Methanothermobacter thermautotrophicus str. Delta H: one gene and its partner. Each later gene encodes a partner of the first gene's protein in a complex. Links are inferred from orthologs where the notes say so. Each region holds a gene or a part of one and is shown in the gene's direction. Other genes may lie near its edges. The genes, in order: hdrA and fwdF.

Region 1 (3,325 bases):
GGGTCATCTTCAACCTCTGGGGACTTCCCACAGGCATTGCCGGCACCATCCTCGGATACCTCTCAGGGGCGGCGGTTCCGCTCATAATGATATCCCTGGGCCTTACACTCAACTTCAGATTTTTAAGGCATTCGGTGGCCGATGCGACCCTTGTCAGTGGTCTCAGGCTCCTCATATCTCCACTCATGGCAGCCGGGATCTCCTATGTCCTTGCATTCAGGGGACTTAACTTCTCTGTCACGGTACTCGAGGCTTCAATGCCCTCTGCAATGCTTGCAGCGGTACTTGCAATTGAGAACGACCTGGACGTGGACCTTGTATCATCATGCATATTCATGAGTACAATCCTAAGTCTCGTGTCGTTACCCCTCTGGTCAGTTGTGCTCTAAAAAGTCACAGCAAAATACACACAGAATAAACATTTATTTAATATACCTGAAAAAAACTGAGGAAAGTGTAATAGTATATAAACCTTACTTAAAGTTTTTGATAGAAATATTTATTTAGCACTGTGGTATACCTTACATCAACTGACTATCATTGCTAGATACCCCTATGCAAGGTGATCTAATGGCAGAAGAAAAAAAAGAAGAAACAATGGAAGAACCAAGAATTGGTGTTTACGTCTGCCACTGCGGTGTAAACATCGGCGGTGTGGTTGACATAGAAGCTGTCAGGGACTACGCTGCAAAATTACCCAACGTTGTAGTTTCAAAGGACTACAAGTACTACTGTTCAGACCCAGGTCAGCTCGAGATACAGAAGGATATCAAGGAGCTCGGACTGAACAGGGTTGTTGTGGCTGCATGTTCCCCAAGGCTCCACGAACCAACCTTCAGGAGATGTGTTGAGGAAGCAGGACTCAACCAGTTCCTCTTCGAATTCGCAAACCTCAGGGAGCAGGACTCATGGGTGCACATGGACGACCCTGAGGGTGCAACAGAAAAGGCCAAGGACCTTGTGAGGATGGCCGTTGCCAAGGCAAGGCTCCTGGAACCTCTGGAGGCATCAAAGGTCAGTGTGGATGACAAGGCCCTCGTCATCGGTGGTGGGGTTGCAGGTATACAGACAGCCCTTGACCTTGCTGACATGGGATTCAAGACCTACATGGTTGAGAAGAGGCCAAGTATCTCAGGAAGGATGGGTCAGCTCGACAAGACATTCCCGACCCTCGACTGTTCAATGTGTATCCTCGCACCTAAGATGGTGGACGTCGGTAAACATGACAACATTGAACTCATAACCTACGCTGAGGTTAAGGAAGTTGACGGTTACATAGGTAACTTCAAGGTCAAAATCGAGAAGAAACCCAGATACATAGATGAAGATCTGTGTACCGGATGCGGTTCCTGTGTCGAAGTATGTCCGATTGAAATGCCAAACTACTTCGACGAGGGAATCGGTATGACCAAGGCGGTCTACATACCATTCCCACAGGCAGTTCCACTCTGCGCAACCATCGACAAGGACTACTGTATAGAGTGCATGCTCTGTGATGAGATCTGTGAGAGGGGAGCCGTTAAGCACGACCAGGAACCAGAGGAAATCGAAATCGAAGTGGGTACCATAATCGTGGCCACAGGATACGATGCCTACGACCCAACCGAGAAGCTCGAATACGGTTACGGCAGACATACAAACGTAATAACCGGTCTTGAACTTGAAAGGATGATCAACGCTTCAGGTCCAACCGATGGTAAGGTCATCAAACCATCAGACGGTGAAAAACCCAAGAGGGTTGCCTTCATACACTGTGTCGGTTCAAGGGACGAACAGATCGGAAAACCATACTGTTCCCGTGTCTGCTGCATGTACATAATGAAGAACGCACAGCTCATAAAGGACAAGATGCCTGATACCGAGGTCACACTCTACTACATGGACATAAGGGCATTCGGTAAAGGATTCGAGGAATTCTACAAACGTTCACAGGAGAAATACGGAATCAAGTTCATCAGGGGACGACCTGCTGAGATCCTCGAAAACCCTGACCTGACACTCACAGTGAGATCAGAGGACACACTCCTCGGTAAGGTCACAGAGTACGACTACGACATGGTTGTACTCGGTGTGGGACTTGTCCCACCAGAGGGCTCTGAGAAACTCAGACAGACCATAGGTCTATCCAAATCTGCAGACGGATTCCTGATGGAAGCTCACCCAAAACTCAGGCCGGTTGACACACTGACAGACGGTGTGTACCTTGCAGGTGTTGCTCAGGGTCCAAAGGACATTCCTGACGCTGTTGCACAGGCATCAGGTGCAGCTGCACGTGCAGCAATACCAATGGTTAAGGGTGAAGTGGAAATCGAGCCAATAGTCGCCGTGACAGACTCCGATGTCTGCGGTGGATGTGAGGTCTGCATAGAACTGTGTCCATTCGGTGCCATAAGCATAGAGGAAGGCCATGCAAACGTTAACGTGGCCCTCTGTAAGGGATGCGGAACATGTGTGGCAGCATGCCCATCAGGTGCCATGGACCAGCAGCACTTCAGGACCGAGCAGATCATGGCCCAGATCGAAGCTGCACTCAACGAACAGGCAAAATAGATGGGTTAACCCCATCAAATCCTTTATCCTTTTTCTAACTTACATAATACTCCGAGCAATCGGATTCGGAATCCCCCCAGCTATCAACACGCGTTTTTTATGTTGACATCGCAACTGGTAATGGAAGTTAACACCAATTTTATATTGTCATTGCAACTATTTTCCTATTGGAGATGATTTTCATGGTCAGCAATCAGGATTATACCGAGAAGATCAGACAGCTTATGAAGGACCATAACAGCTGGATGGAGTCAAGCATTAACCTCATAGCAAGTGAAAACATAACGAGTTCACGGGTGAAGGAGGCACTCCTCTCGGATCTATCCCACCGATATGCAGAGGGCCTCCCCGGTGAAAGACTCTATGAGGGATGCAGGTACATCGACGAGATTGAAGAGTTAACAATTGAACTTTCAAAGAGGCTCTTCAGGGCGGAACATGCGAACGTCCAGCCAACATCAGGTGTCGTGGCAAACCTCGCCTGTTTCTTCGCCACAGCAGAGGTGGGCGACCCCATAATGGCCATGGAGGTCCCCTACGGAGGACACATATCCCATGCCAGGGTCAGCGCAGCCGGTGTAAGGGGTTTCCAGATATACACACACCCCTTTGACTTTGAGAACATGAACATAGACGCCGATGCAATGAAGAAGAAGATACTGGAGGTTAAACCAAGGATAATACTCTTCGGCGGAAGCCTCTTCCTCTTCCCTCACCCTGTGGAGGAGGCTCTTGAGGCCGCCGAGGAGGTGGGGGCAAGGATAATGTACGATGG
Region 2 (3,284 bases), 170 kb from region 1 along the record:
CACATGAGCGGCTTCAGGATGGTGGTATACAGTGGCCCTGCACATCTTATGAGCATGGGGGCACACAGTACCTGCATTCTGAGAGATTCTCAACACCCACAGGGAGGGCGTCATTTTTACTGCCAGGGTATCATGTAGGGGAGGTATCAGAGGAGTATCCGATGGTCCTTGTAACCGGCCGCAATCTCTACCAGTACCATACAAGATCCATGACAGGGCGCGTGCCAGAACTTGATTCATTCTCTGACAGGGAGGAACTTCTCATTAACCCTCTGGATGCAGCAAAACTCGGAGTTGAGGATGGCGGCACGGTCCTCGTGAAATCAGAGGGGGGCTCTCTGGAGGTGAGGGCAAGGGTTTCAGGGGATGTCATGGAGGGTGTTGTCTTCATGACATTCCACTTTGCAGAGACCCCGGCGAATGTCCTCACAGGGGGAGATCGTGACCCGGTATCAGGGATGCCTGAACTGAAATTCACACCCGTCAGCATAAGACCTGTGGAGTAACCACACACCTATATATATATTTTTCTATTTGATTTTTGTAGAAAATTATTATATGGACGGCGGCTAAATGTGTGATTAACACACATGGTGACCCTATGCCGAAACATATAGTTTCTGGACTCAAATACATAGCAGCTGTAAATCTGACAAAGCAGGGCCATTCACAGAGAGAGATAGCTAAGGCTCTCAACATGAACAGATCAACTGTTTCTCACTACCTCAACGGCAGGAACCTCTCCTGGAGGTCAATAGAGGTTGCAAAGGTAATAACAGAGATGTGTCCAAGGGACTTCCTTCTTCTCACCCACTCCCTTACACAGAACACAGAGATGACAAGGACCATCATAAGGACATGCCAGAAGCAGAAATTCCAGGGAAAGGTCAGGAACTCATGTATTGGGTGCGGGCTATGTGTGGACACATGCCTTATGAAGGCCATAAGTTTAAGAGACCTCAAGGCACATATAGAATCCGAATGGTGCTGCGGGTGTCTCATCTGTGTTGATATGTGTCCAACTGATTCTATAGAAATAAAGGAGGTAGAACTTGATGGAAACAACCGAAGTAATTGAAGGTAAGAACATTACCGTGGAGCGAACCGGTGAAGAAAACAGAAAGTTAATCTTCCAGGATTGCCTCTGCGCTGTTTGCGGACTCTGCGGTGAGATATGTCCTGTGAACGCCATTGAAGTCAACCCGACAGGCGCAATGGTGAGAACCGAACAGGACGAGTCAAAGATATGCATCGATGAGAACAAATGCGTCCTCTGCGGTATGTGCAGCTCAATCTGCCCATTCCAGGCACTGGACCTTCAGATTGACGGAACATCAATAAAGGAACTTGCAGAATACCCAAAAATCATCAAATCAGCTGAGATAGATGATGAAACATGTATACAGTGCAAGGCCTGTGAAACAGCATGTCCACAGGATGCCATAACCATAACAAGGGACCTGCCCGAAAGGAAGGACCTCATAACAGGTGAGATCGAGATAGACAAGGAAACCTGTATCTACTGTGGAATGTGTGAGGAGATGTGTCCGGTTGATGCGATAGAGATAGACCACCAGGTGCCGACCTCCTCAAGTCCAGCAGTCGCGACTGACATACGAGTCGATGAGGATAAATGTGTCCACTGCGGTATATGTAAGAGGATATGCCCTGTTGACGCCATAACTCAGGTCTGCAGGATATGCCCATACGGTGAATACGAGATCAAGGTCCCGGAGGTCACAGGAACCTCCTACATCGACCCTGAACTCTGTGTGAACTGTGGATGGTGCCAGGAGATATGCCCTGTTGACGCTGCAACGGTGACAAAGCCCTTCGAGGGAGAACTCATAATCGACGAGGACACCTGCCAGGCCTGTGAAACCTGTGTGATGGCATGCCCATGCAACGTTTTATCATTCCCTAAACCAGAAAAACCAGGTGAAAAACCAGCCAAGCTCTACAAGGACGAAAGGTTCTGCATATACTGCGGCGCATGTGAGAGGTCATGTCCCGTTGACGCAATAGAGGTTAAGAGGAGCAGGATAAATACCACTCCAATCAAATCAAAGGCCTGGAAGAACGCCTTTGAATCATTACTCAAATAAATGGAGGTAATCAGATGGCAATAGGACTTAAGGCATACCCTGAACTCTGCCATGGATGTGGAAACTGCGTGATCGCATGTCCAGTGAACGCCCTCAGAAGCCCCGAGGTTGCAGGTGGAAAGGGGCCAACAGATGATGTGGAGATCATCATGATAGTTGAGGACGGGGTTGTTAACATAAAGAACCCTGATCTCTGTGGAAAGTGCGGCACATGTGTTGAAAGCTGCCCTGTTGATGCAATCAGGCTGGAGGAATTAGAATGAGAGTCATACTAAACACAGGAAGGACCATCTGGCAGGGACAGGCTATAGAGTCCGGTAAGGACCTTAAGATGTACGTCGATGCAGCTGCCATAATTCAGATGAACCCTGACATGATGAAGCAGCTCGGAATAAGCGAAGGAGACAACGTGAAGGTCATCTCAGAATATGGGGATGTCGTTGTAAAGGCTGTTGAAGCTAAGGAGCCACTCCCAGAGGGAATGGTTTACATACCAATGGGGCCCTGGGCCAACAGGGTTATAAGGCCAGATACTGATTCAACAGCAACACCCAGCTTTAAGAACATACCGGTGGAGATCATACCCACCGATGAAGAGGTTCCTGACATGCCAACCCTCATGAAGGTCTACGGTAAGGTAGGTCAGATCTAAAGCTCAGCGGGAGGATTCAAATGGAATACATAATCAAAAACGGATTTGTTTACTGTCCTCTTAACAACGTCGATGGAGAAAAGATGGACATCTGCGTCAAGGATGGTAAAATAGTTGAAAGCGTCAGTGACAGCGCAAAGGTCATTGATGCATCTGGAAAAATGGTGATGCCAGGAGGTGTCGACCCTCACTCCCACATAGCCGGTGCAAAGGTCAACGTGGGAAGGATGTACAGGCCAGAGGACAGCCGCAGGGACGCTGAAAAATTCAGGGCCGGAAGGGCCGGAAGCGGTTTCTCAGTACCATCAACCTTCATGACAGGTTACAGGTACGCCCAGATGGGTTACACCACAGCAATGGAGGCAGCCATGCCACCACTGCTTGCAAGGCACACCCATGAGGAATTCCACGACACACCGATAATAGACCACGCAGCATACCCACTGTTCGGTAACAACTGGTTCGTGATGGAGTACCTGAAGGATGGCGACGTGGATGCCTGTGCAGCCTACGCATCATGGCTCCTC

Evidence for each region.
Region 2: the proteins of hdrA (region 1) and fwdF are in contact, whole or in part, in a cryo-EM structure (PDB 7BKB), measured with the Methanospirillum hungatei proteins. The link is inferred for Methanothermobacter thermautotrophicus str. Delta H from one-to-one orthologs. Residues at the interface, in WP_011448822.1 of Methanospirillum hungatei: Ala269, Val270, Pro272, Val273, Ile274, Lys275, Pro276, Met281, Gly282, Met283, Ala284, Pro285, Asp306, Ser307, Cys308, Val309, Lys310, Cys311, Leu313, Phe349, Pro350, Ile351, Glu352, Tyr359, Lys360, Asp363, Val365, Ile366, Asn367, Glu370; in WP_011448819.1 of Methanospirillum hungatei: Ser2, Thr3, Leu4, Phe5, Pro6, Lys7, Tyr8, Gln21, Leu23, Leu24, Gln25, Gln26, Asn28, Pro48, Glu49, Thr76, Cys78, Ser79, Tyr80, Cys81, Pro104, Ile105, Lys108, Glu109, Gly110, Thr353, Leu355.

What each region holds. Positions count from the first base shown.
Region 1 is NC_000916.1:1,246,380-1,249,704, reverse strand. The notes cover bases 67-3,060. They hold hdrA (H(2):CoB-CoM heterodisulfide ferredoxin reductase subunit HdrA), read left to right. Parts: upstream 67-570; coding sequence 571-2,550; downstream 2,551-3,060. Other genes in these bases: glyA (serine hydroxymethyltransferase), read left to right, coding at 2,733-3,060; MTH_RS06610 (AEC family transporter), read left to right, coding at 67-389. In the rest of the region: more of MTH_RS06610, read left to right, coding at 1-66; more of glyA, read left to right, coding at 3,061-3,325. UniProt on the Methanocaldococcus jannaschii protein: Part of a complex that catalyzes the reversible reduction of CoM-S-S-CoB to the thiol-coenzymes H-S-CoM (coenzyme M) and H-S-CoB (coenzyme B).
Region 2 is NC_000916.1:1,420,073-1,423,356, forward strand. The notes cover bases 128-3,080. They hold fwdF (tungsten-dependent formylmethanofuran dehydrogenase subunit FwdF), read left to right. Parts: upstream 128-1,055; coding sequence 1,056-2,105; downstream 2,106-3,080. Other genes in these bases: fdhF (formate dehydrogenase subunit alpha), read left to right, coding at 128-506; MTH_RS07430 (helix-turn-helix domain-containing protein), read left to right, coding at 602-1,078; MTH_RS07440 (4Fe-4S binding protein), read left to right, coding at 2,120-2,368; fwdD (tungsten-dependent formylmethanofuran dehydrogenase subunit FwdD), read left to right, coding at 2,365-2,757; fwdA (tungsten-dependent formylmethanofuran dehydrogenase subunit FwdA), read left to right, coding at 2,778-3,080. Outside these bases: more of fdhF, read left to right, coding at 1-127; more of fwdA, read left to right, coding at 3,081-3,284.